Linked DNA regions of Skermanella sp. TT6. The protein of the gene in region 1 interacts with the protein of each later gene in a pairwise test. Links are inferred from orthologs where the notes say so. Each region holds a gene or a part of one and is shown in the gene's direction. Other genes may lie near its edges. The genes, in order: IGS68_RS13485, IGS68_RS12540 and IGS68_RS27155.

Region 1 (2,978 bases):
GACTCGCCGCGCCGCCCGGGCAGCCAGGCGGGCGGCACCGGTCATCCGGGTGCCCCCGAACACAACGGCGTGGCCCCGGTCGAACTTGTGGCCGTCGAGCCTCGGCCAGGGAAATCCCGAAAGCCAGGATGCCGGCCCGTTCTCGGCGAGCCTCGGCGCGATCCGGTCCAGCACCCGGTCGGGAATTCCGATGTCGGCCACCACCAGGTCGCCGCACAGGACGCGACCGGGCAACAGCAGATGCCCGGGCTTCTTCCGGAAAAAGGTGACCGTCACGGAAGCCGGCGCCGCGGCGCCGAGCACGGCGCCCGTATCGCCGTGGACGCCGCTGGGGACGTCCACCGCCACCGTCGGAATGGCGCGGGCGGCGAGGTCCTCGACCATGGCCCGCGCCATGCCCTCCAGCGGCTTGGACAGGCCGGCCCCGAACAGGGCGTCCACCGCGACATCGGCCCCGTCGAGCAATTCTGGCGCGAGGGGCGCCACCGTCCCGTTCCAGCGGCCCGCCATGACGGCGGCGTCGCCCCGCAGCGCCTCGCGGCTGCCGAGCAGCCCGACCCGCACCGACCATCCCTGCCCCGCAAGCAGGCGGGCGACCACGAAACCGTCGCCGCCGTTGTTGCCGGGCCCGCAGAGCACGGCCACGGTGCCGGGCGGCCGGCGGGCCGCGACGGCCCGGGCGACGGCGGCCCCGGCCGCCTCCATCAGGGTTTCGCCGGAGACGCCGCCCTCGATCGTGAGCGCGTCCGCACGATACATCTCGGCGACCGTCAGCAAAGCGTTCTGTGCTGCCATCGGAGAACTCCCGGTTCGAACTCGGCCATGTCGGCCGGCCGCATGCCGGCAGAACGGCGTGGGGCGCAGCATAACAGCCCGCACTCCCCAAGGGGGGCCGCAGGATGCGCCGACTTCGCCTGGACCTGAAGTGAATTTCCCGGGACGGGATGGGGCGACGGATGGGACTCGAACCCACGACCACTCGGACCACAACCGAGGGCTCTACCAACTGAGCTACCGCCGCCACCGTTGGGGCCGTGTCTATGCCAAATCGCCGGAGCCCCGTCAAGGGACGAAATCGACCTCCGGCGGCCGAAGCGCCACGCGGCGGCGTGACATGTCAAGCTGCACACTGTTTAGGCAATATGCACACCGGTTCATCAGATCCGTGCCGGCTGCGGCGGCAGGCGCTGCTGCGGAAAGGCCGTCCCGCGTGTTCCGGCAAGGCAATCGGGCGTTGGCATGCCCCGTGCTTTACGGGATGATGAGCACCGCTCGGTGGCGCGCCGCCATCCACGGGGAGTCGTTGATCAGCATCATGAAAAAAATCGAAGCCATCATTAAGCCGTTCAAGCTCGACGAAGTGAAGGAAGCCCTTCACGAGGTCGGCATCAAGGGCATTACCGTCACCGAGGCCAAGGGCTTCGGGCGGCAGAAGGGTCATACGGAATTGTACCGTGGCGCGGAATACGTCGTGGACTTCCTGCCGAAGGTGAAGATCGAGGTGGTGATGGACGACAGTCTGGTCGACCGCGCCATCGAGGCCATCCAGACGGCTGCCCACACCGGCCGCATCGGCGACGGCAAGATCTTCGTGACTCCGGTCGAGGAAGTCGTCCGGATTCGAACCGGCGAGAAGGGAAGCGACGCCGTCTGACGCGCATCGACCGTCCCCGACCGCTCCACCCCATTCGGACGGCCCACGGCGATTCGCGCGCAGCGCGGAAAGCCGCCGCGGCCGATCCCGGATAAGACCTTGGCGCCGGCCGATCCCGGCCGCGCGTCCGGCTCCATCGACATCGCGGGCAAAGCCGGCCGGACAGCCACGTCGCCGCAATTCCGCTGACGGATAAGCTGTGGATTGTGCGTCCGGAAAGGTCGTGACATAACAACGCCCGCGCGCGTCACCAAAATCGGTTTCTCCCCGTCCTCCTCGGCGGGAGCGAGCCAGCGTCAACCATAGAAACGGATCCCGAGGCATGTCTGACATCAGCAAGGTCTTCGACCTGATCAAGGAACACGACGTCAAGTACGTCGACCTTCGCTTCACCGACCCGCGCGGCAAGCTGCAGCACACCGCGCAGCACGTCTCCACGATGAACGAAGAAGCCTTCACCGACGGCATCATGTTCGACGGTTCATCGATAGCGGGCTGGAAGGCGATCAACGAGTCCGACATGACCCTGATGCCGGACGCGGCGACCGCGGTGATGGACCCGTTCGCGGCCCAGCCGATGCTGAACATCTTCTGCGACGTGTACGAGCCCTCCAGCGGCCAGCCCTACAACCGCGACCCGCGCTCGATCGCCAAGGCGGCCCAGGCGCACATGGAAGCGGCCGGCATCGGCGACACCGCCTATTTCGGTCCGGAAGCCGAGTTCTTCGTGTTCGACGACGTCCGCTACGAAGTCTCGATGAACCAGTGCTTCTACAAGATCGACAGCGAGGAAGGCCCGTACATCACCGGCAAGGAACTCCCCGAGGGCAACCTGGGCCACCGCCCGGCCGTCAAGGGCGGCTACTTCCCGGTTCCGCCGATCGACTCGGGGCAGGACCTGCGCGCCGAGATGCTGACCGTCCTGGGCGAGATGGGCGTCGAGATCGAGAAGCACCACCACGAGGTGGCCGCTTCCCAGCACGAGCTCGGCATCAAGTTCGACACGCTGGTCAAGACCGCCGACAACATGCAGCAGTTCAAGTATGTCGTGCATAACGTCGCCGCGGCCTACGGCAAGACCGCGACGTTCATGCCGAAGCCGGTCTACGGCGACAACGGCTCGGGCATGCACTGCCACCAGTCGATCTGGAAGGATGGCCAGCCGATCTTCGCCGGCTCGGGCTACGCCGACCTGTCCGACCTAGCGCTGTACTACATCGGCGGCATCATCAAGCACGCCCGCGCGCTGAACGCCTTCACCAACCCGTCGACCAACAGCTACAAGCGTCTGGTTCCGGGCTACGAGGCTCCGGTGCTGCTGGCC
Region 2 (3,152 bases), 190 kb from region 1 along the record:
TCATCCTGGCCCCCATGTCGGGCGTATCGGACATGCCGTTCCGCCGGCTGGTCAAGCGAGCCGGCGCCGGCCTCGTCGTGTCGGAAATGATCGCGAGCCAGGCGATGATCCGCGCGTCGCGCCAGACCATGAAGATGGCGACCAACTGCGCCGAAGAGTTTCCCATGGCCGTGCAGCTCGCCGGATGCGAGCCCGCGGTCATGGCGGAAGCGGCCAGGCTGAACCAGGATCGGGGCGCCGCGCTGATCGACATCAATTTCGGCTGCCCGGTCAAGAAGATCGTCAACGGGCACGCCGGATCGTCCCTGATGCGGGACGAGGTCCATGCCGCCCGCATCCTGGAGGCGACGGTCAAGGCGGTGAACGTTCCGGTCACGCTGAAGATGCGGCTGGGCTGGGACGACGCGAACCGCAACGCCCCCAATCTGGCGCGGATTGCACAAGAATGCGGCATCCGCATGGTCACGGTCCATGGGCGCACTCGGTGCCAGTTCTACACCGGCACCGCCGACTGGAAGGCGATCCGCGCGGTGAAGGAGGCGGTCTCGATCCCGGTCATCGCCAACGGCGACATGACCGCCTTCGAGGACGTGACCCGCTGCCTGGCGGAGTCCGGCGCGGACGGAGTCATGATCGGCCGGGGGACCTATGGCCGCCCCTGGTTCATCGGGCAGGTCATCCATTACCTGCGCACCGGCGAGCGCCTGCCCGATCCGCGGCTCGAAGACCAGCTCGCCACCCTTATCGAACATTACGAGGCCATGCTGGAACATTACGGCACCGACGCCGGCGTCAAGATCGCCCGCAAGCATGTTTCCTGGTACAGCAAGGGTTTGCCCGGCTCGGCCGAGTTCCGCGCCGAGGTCAATCGCGTCTCCGATCCGGCCGTCGTGCTCGGCATGATCCGGTCCTTCTACTCCCCCGAGATCGAACGGATGGCAGCTTGATGGCGCGCGCGGTAACCCCCCTGCGGCGGAAGGCGATGCGGCAGGAGATAGACCCCTCCGGCATCCTCAACGCCCTGCCCGACCCGGTGCTGGTGATCGGCCACAGGAACGAGATCCGGTACGTCAACCTGGAAGCCCAGGAGTTCTTCGAATGCGGCGCCGCGGCCCTGATCGGGCAGCCGCTGACCGACCTGCTGCCGTCGGACAGCCCGGTCTTCTTCCTGATCGAGCAGGCATTGGCCGGCGGCGCCAGCATGTCGGAATACGGCGTGACCCTCGACACCCCCCGGATCGGCATCCACCTGGTCACGGTCCGCGTGGCCCCGCTGGGCGAGCCGGCGGATTGCGTGGTGATGTCGCTCCATGAGAAGTCGATCACCCGCAAGATCGACAACCAGCTTACCCACCGGAACGCCGCCCGCTCGGTCACCGCCATGGCCGCGATGCTGGCCCACGAGGTCAAGAACCCGCTGTCCGGCATCCGCGGCGCCGCGCAGCTGCTGGAACAGAACGCGTCCGAACCCGACCGGGAGCTGACCCGGCTGATCTGCGACGAGTCCGATCGCATCGTGGCGCTGGTCGACCGGATGGAGGTGTTCTCCGACAAGCGGCCGCCGGAGCGGACGGCGGTCAACATCCACAGCGTGCTGGAGCATGTCCGCAAGGTGGCCCAGAGCGGCTTCGCCCGGACGGTCCGCTTCACCGAACGCTACGACCCGTCCCTGCCGGACGTGTATGGCAACCGCGACCAGCTGATCCAGGTTTTCCTCAACCTGATTAAAAATGCGGCAGAAGCTGTTCCCGAACAGGGCGGCGAGATCATCCTGAGCACGGCCTACCAGCACGGCGTCCGGCTGGCGGTTCCCGGCACCGACAGCCGCGTCCACCTGCCGTTGCTGATCAGCGTGCAGGACAATGGCAACGGCATACCGGAGGATCTCCGGTCGCATCTGTTCGATCCGTTCGTCACGACCAAGCGGAACGGAACCGGCCTGGGTCTTGCATTGGTTGCGAAACTGATTGGCGACCATGGCGGAGTCATCGATTTCGAGACGCTGCCGCGCCGAACCGTATTCAAGGTATCGCTACCCATGTATGCCGATTTCGAACAGTCTCTGGAGCCGTCGTAATGCCGTCATCGACGATCCTGGTCGCCGATGACGACCGCGCGATCCGCACTGTGCTGAACCAGGCCCTGATCCGGCTGGGCCATGACGTGCGGACCACGGGGAACGCGTCGACCCTGTGGCGTTGGGTCGCTGACGGGCAGGGCGACCTCGTCATCACCGACGTGGTGATGCCGGACGAGAACGGGCTCGACCTGATCCCGCGCATAAAGAAGATCCGTCCCGAGCTGCGCGTCATCGTGATGAGCGCGCAGAACACGCTGATGACCGCGGTCAAGGCGGCCGAGCGGGGCGCCTTCGAGTACCTGCCCAAGCCGTTCGACCTGAAGGAACTGGTCAGCGTGGTGGAGCGCGCGCTCAGCGCGCCGCAGCCGCTCGCCCTCAACGGCAACAGCGTCCTCGACGATGCCGAGACCGAGGAGCAGCTCCCCCTGATCGGCCGCTCGGCGGCGATGCAGGAGATCTACCGGGTGCTGGCCCGGCTGATGGGCACCGACCTGACGGTGATGATCACCGGCGAGTCCGGCACCGGCAAGGAGCTGGTCGCCCGCGCGCTCCATGAGTACGGCAAGCGCCGCAGCGGCCCCTTCGTCGCGATCAACATGGCCGCGATCCCGCGCGAGCTGATCGAGTCGGAGCTGTTCGGCCACGAGAAGGGCGCCTTCACCGGCGCCACCACCCGTTCCACCGGCCGGTTCGAGCAGGCCCAGGGCGGCACCCTGTTCCTGGACGAGATCGGCGACATGCCGCTGGAAGCCCAGACCCGGCTGCTCCGCGTCCTGCAGGAGGGGGAATACACGACGGTAGGCGGCCGCACGCCGATCAAGACCGACGTCCGGATCATCGCGGCGACCCACCGCGACCTGCGCACGCTGATCCGCCAGGGCCTGTTCCGCGAGGATCTGTTCTACCGGCTCAACGTCGTGCCGATCCGCCTGCCTCCGCTCCGGGAACGGAGCGAGGACATCCCGTCGCTGGTCCGCCACTTCCTGACCCTGACCTCCGCCCAGGGGCTGCCGATCAAGAGCATCGACGGCCCGGCTATGGACCGGTTGAAGCGCTACCGCTGGCCCGGCAA
Region 3 (3,560 bases), 3.0 Mb from region 1 along the record:
GTTCCTGCTCGGGCAGGAATATCTCATGCGACCAGCCCTGACTCTCGATCAGCAGAAACGCCGGCCGGCGGCGCTCGAACTGCTGACGCTGAACCACCCGGATCATCATATCAACGCCAAACATGCCTTTCCCGCAGGTGTGTGCCTGGCCGGCTGGCTGGCCGAATGCCCGAGCGAGATCAGGGGCGACCAAGTCTACTGGAATTCGAAACGGAGAGCGAAAGTGGCGACGGCAAAAGCGGCGTCAGGGTGACGGCCGGTGCCGAATGGCACCCCTGCCGATCCCGCAGGGGTCAAAATTTTTACGGTGTGGTCCATATAACGGATCGACAGGGTGTGGTCCCGCCGGAGCGAGCCGGTCGGACGGTGCCGTCCAGACCGTGAGTGCGTTGAGTCGACATGCTGACCCTTTCCGACACCATCCCCGATCGCCGGGCCATCGTCTCCAAGCGGCGCCTGGTCGCCGAGCTCCAGTCCCTGGCGGAAGAGCACGGTACGGGCGCCGCGCTGCGCCCGCACACGCTGGCGGCCCTGCGCAAGGCGCTGGACGACGGGCGCGCCGAGGTGCGGCGGCGGCTGGAGGCGGGGGGGACCGGCACCGACTGCGTGCGCCAGAACGCCTACCTGATGGACCAGGTGATCCGGGCGCTGGCCGAGCATACGGCCGGCATCATCTTCCCCGTCGCCAACCCGACCTCGGGCGAGCATTTCGCGATCGTGGCGATCGGCGGCTACGGGCGGGGCGAGATGGCGCCGTTCTCGGACGTGGACCTGCTGTTCATGCTGCCCTACAAGCGGACGCCGCGGGTCGAACAGGTGTTCGAGTACATGCTCTACATGCTGTGGGACCTGGGGCTGAAGGTCGGCCATGCCGTGCGCTCGGTGGACGAGTGCATCCGGCAGGCCAGGGGCGACGTGACGATCCGCACCAGCCTGCTCGAGTCGCGCTTCCTGCACGGGGAAGAGAAGCTGTACGCCGAGCTGCGCCGCCGCTTCACCAAGGAGATCGCGACCGGGACCGGCCCCGCCTTCATCGAGGCCAAGCTGGCCGAGCGCGACGCCCGCCACCGCCGCCTGGGCGACAGCCGCTACGTGCTGGAACCCAACATCAAGGAGGGCAAGGGGGGGCTCCGCGACCTGCAGACCCTGTTCTGGATCGCCAAGTATTATTACCAGGTGGACGACGTCTCCGAGCTGCTGGACAAGGGCGTCCTGCTGGAGGAGGAGGTCGCCAAGTTCGCCAAGGCGCAGGACTTCCTGCTGACCGTGCGCTGCCACCTGCATTACCTGGCCGGACGGGGCGAGGACCGGCTGACCTTCGACGTGCAGGCGGACATCAGCCGGCGGCTGGGCTATGTGGACCATGCCGGGCTGATCGGGGTCGAGCGCTTCATGAAGCACTATTTCCTGGTCGCCAAGGACGTCGGCGACCTGACCCGGATCTTCTGCGCCAACCTGGAGGCGGAGGCCAAGCGCCAGCCGCGCTTCAGCCTGCTGCGCATCGCCCTGGCGCGCAAGGACATCGAGGGCTTCCTGCTGGACGGCGAGCGGCTGAACGTGCGCTACGACCGGCAGTTCAAGGACAACCCCGTGGACACGATCCGGCTGTTCCACGTGGCGCAGGTCAACGGGCTGGACATCCACCCCAACGCGCTGCGGGCGCTGACCCGCGCGCTGGGCGTGGTGGGGCCGAAGCTGCGGGCCGACCATGATGCCAACCGGCTGTTCCTGGAGATGCTGACCTCGCGCAAGGACCCGGAGGTGCCGCTGCGCCGGATGAACGAGGCCGGCGTGCTGGGGCGCTTCGTGCCCGATTTCGGCCGGATCGTCGCCCAGATGCAGTACGACATGTACCATGTCTTCACGGTGGACGAGCACACGCTGTTCGCGCTGGGCATCCTGCACGACATCGAGTCGGGCGGGCTGAGGGACGAGCTGCCGCTGGCCAGCGAGGTGGTCCACAAGCTGGTGTCGCGCCGGGCGCTGTATGTCGCGATGCTGCTGCACGACATCGCCAAGGGGCGCGGCGGCGACCATAGCGTGCTGGGCGCCAAGGTGGCGGAGAAGCTGTGCCCGCGCCTGGGGCTGAGCGCGGAGGAGACGGAGACCGTCGCCTGGCTGGTCCGCTGGCATCTGACCATGTCGGACGCCGCCTTCAAGCGCGACCTGGAGGACGACAAGACCATCCGCGACTTCGTCGAGCTGGTCCAGTCGCCGGAACGGCTGCGGCTGCTGCTGGTGCTGACCACCGCCGACATCCGGGCGGTCGGCCCCGGCCGCTGGAACGGCTGGAAGGCCACCCTGCTGGCCGAACTGTACCATCGCGCCGAGGACCTGATGTCCGGCGTGGTCAGCGCCCAGCGGCGCGAGCGCCGGGTCAACGCCGCCCAGGCGGCGCTGCGCGGGCTGCTGGCCGACTGGAGCGAGGCCGAGATCGAGAGCCACCTTGCCCACGGCTACCCGGCCTACTGGCTCAGCTTCGATCCCGAGACCCACGCCCGCCACGCGCGGCTGATGCGCAACGCCGACCGGGACGGCGCGCCGCTGACGGTGGACACCCGGATCGACCGGGGCCGGGCGGTCACCGAGGTGACGATCTACACCCACGACCATCCGGGCCTGTTCTCCCGGCTGGCCGGCGCCTTCGCGCTGGCAGGCGCCACCATCCTGGACGCCAAGATCTTCACCATGACCAACGGCATGGCGGTGGACGTCTTCTCGGTCCAGGACGCCGCCGGCGGGCCGTTCGACAGCGGCGACAAGCTGGCCAAGCTGTCGGTCATGATCGAGCGCACCCTGTCCGGCCAGCTCCGTCCCTTGCAGGAGCTGGCGAAGCGCAAGCCGGCGATCAACAACCGCACGCGGGTGTTCAAGGTGCCGCCGCGGGTGCTGATCGACAACAAGGCCAGCACCACCCACACCGTGATCGAGCTGAACGGGCGCGACCGGCCGGGCCTGCTGTACGACGTGACCCGGGCGCTGACCAACCTCAGCCTCCAGATCTCCTCGGCCAAGGTCTCGACCTATGGCGAGAAGGCGATCGACGTGTTCTATGTGAAGGACGTGTTCGGGCTGAAGATCACGCACGAGAGCAAGCTGGCCCAGATCCGCGAGAAGGTGCTGACCGCGCTGAGCGACCCGATCGCCGAGGCCCAGGCGGACAGCGGCCGGTTCTCCGCGGCGGAGCGCAGCCGGGCGCGCTCCCGGCAGAAGAAGCCGGCGGTTCCCCGGCGCAAGACCCCGGCGGAGTCGGCGGCGGAATGACGCGCCTGGGAGCCCTCCTGGTTGCCCTGGCCCTGTCCGTCCTGCTGGCGGCCTGCGCCGTCCCGACCCCCAACGTGGAGGTCAGCGGCGGCAGCGCCAGCCCGACGCGCTGGCGGGTCGGCATTCCGTTCTGAGGTCGCTTTTCCCGAAGGTTCGTCTTTTTTGCCGCAGATGAACGGCGATGGAAGAGGATATTCATGGGTTATCTGCTTTCATCGCCGTTCATCCGCGGCAGAGAACCCAAGGACGCGGCGCGCCTGGCATGACCGATACCCTCGCCAACGGGCTGATCTGCG

The links.
Region 2: the proteins of IGS68_RS13485 (region 1) and IGS68_RS12540 interact in binary tests that used the Escherichia coli proteins (3 or more experiments, as listed by UniProt). The link is inferred for Skermanella sp. TT6 from one-to-one orthologs.
Region 3: the proteins of IGS68_RS13485 (region 1) and IGS68_RS27155 interact in binary tests that used the Escherichia coli proteins (3 or more experiments, as listed by UniProt). The link is inferred for Skermanella sp. TT6 from one-to-one orthologs.

The regions. Positions count from the first base shown.
Region 1 is NZ_CP067420.1:2,856,770-2,859,747, forward strand. The notes cover bases 154-2,978. They hold IGS68_RS13485 (P-II family nitrogen regulator), read left to right. Parts: upstream 154-1,303; coding sequence 1,304-1,654; downstream 1,655-2,978. Other genes in these bases: IGS68_RS13475 (NAD(P)H-hydrate dehydratase), read right to left, coding at 154-795; glnA (type I glutamate--ammonia ligase), read left to right, coding at 1,977-2,978. Also shown: more of IGS68_RS13475, read right to left, coding at 1-153. UniProt on the Escherichia coli protein: P-II indirectly controls the transcription of the glutamine synthetase gene (glnA). P-II prevents NR-II-catalyzed conversion of NR-I to NR-I-phosphate, the transcriptional activator of GlnA. When P-II is uridylylated to P-II-UMP, these events are reversed.
Region 2 is NZ_CP067420.1:2,663,286-2,666,437, forward strand. What follows is about bases 13-3,011. They hold IGS68_RS12540 (two-component system sensor histidine kinase NtrB), read left to right. Parts: upstream 13-946; coding sequence 947-2,077; downstream 2,078-3,011. Other genes in these bases: dusB (tRNA dihydrouridine synthase DusB), read left to right, coding at 13-947; ntrC (nitrogen regulation protein NR(I)), read left to right, coding at 2,077-3,011. In the rest of the region: more of dusB, read left to right, coding at 1-12; more of ntrC, read left to right, coding at 3,012-3,152.
Region 3 is NZ_CP067420.1:5,807,421-5,810,980, reverse strand. What follows is about bases 58-3,464. They hold IGS68_RS27155 ([protein-PII] uridylyltransferase), read left to right. Parts: upstream 58-399; coding sequence 400-3,264; downstream 3,265-3,464. Other genes in these bases: IGS68_RS27150 (hypothetical protein), read left to right, coding at 3,261-3,398; IGS68_RS27160 (hypothetical protein), read right to left, coding at 58-124. Also shown: more of IGS68_RS27160, read right to left, coding at 1-57; IGS68_RS27145 (CorA family divalent cation transporter), read left to right, coding at 3,527-3,560.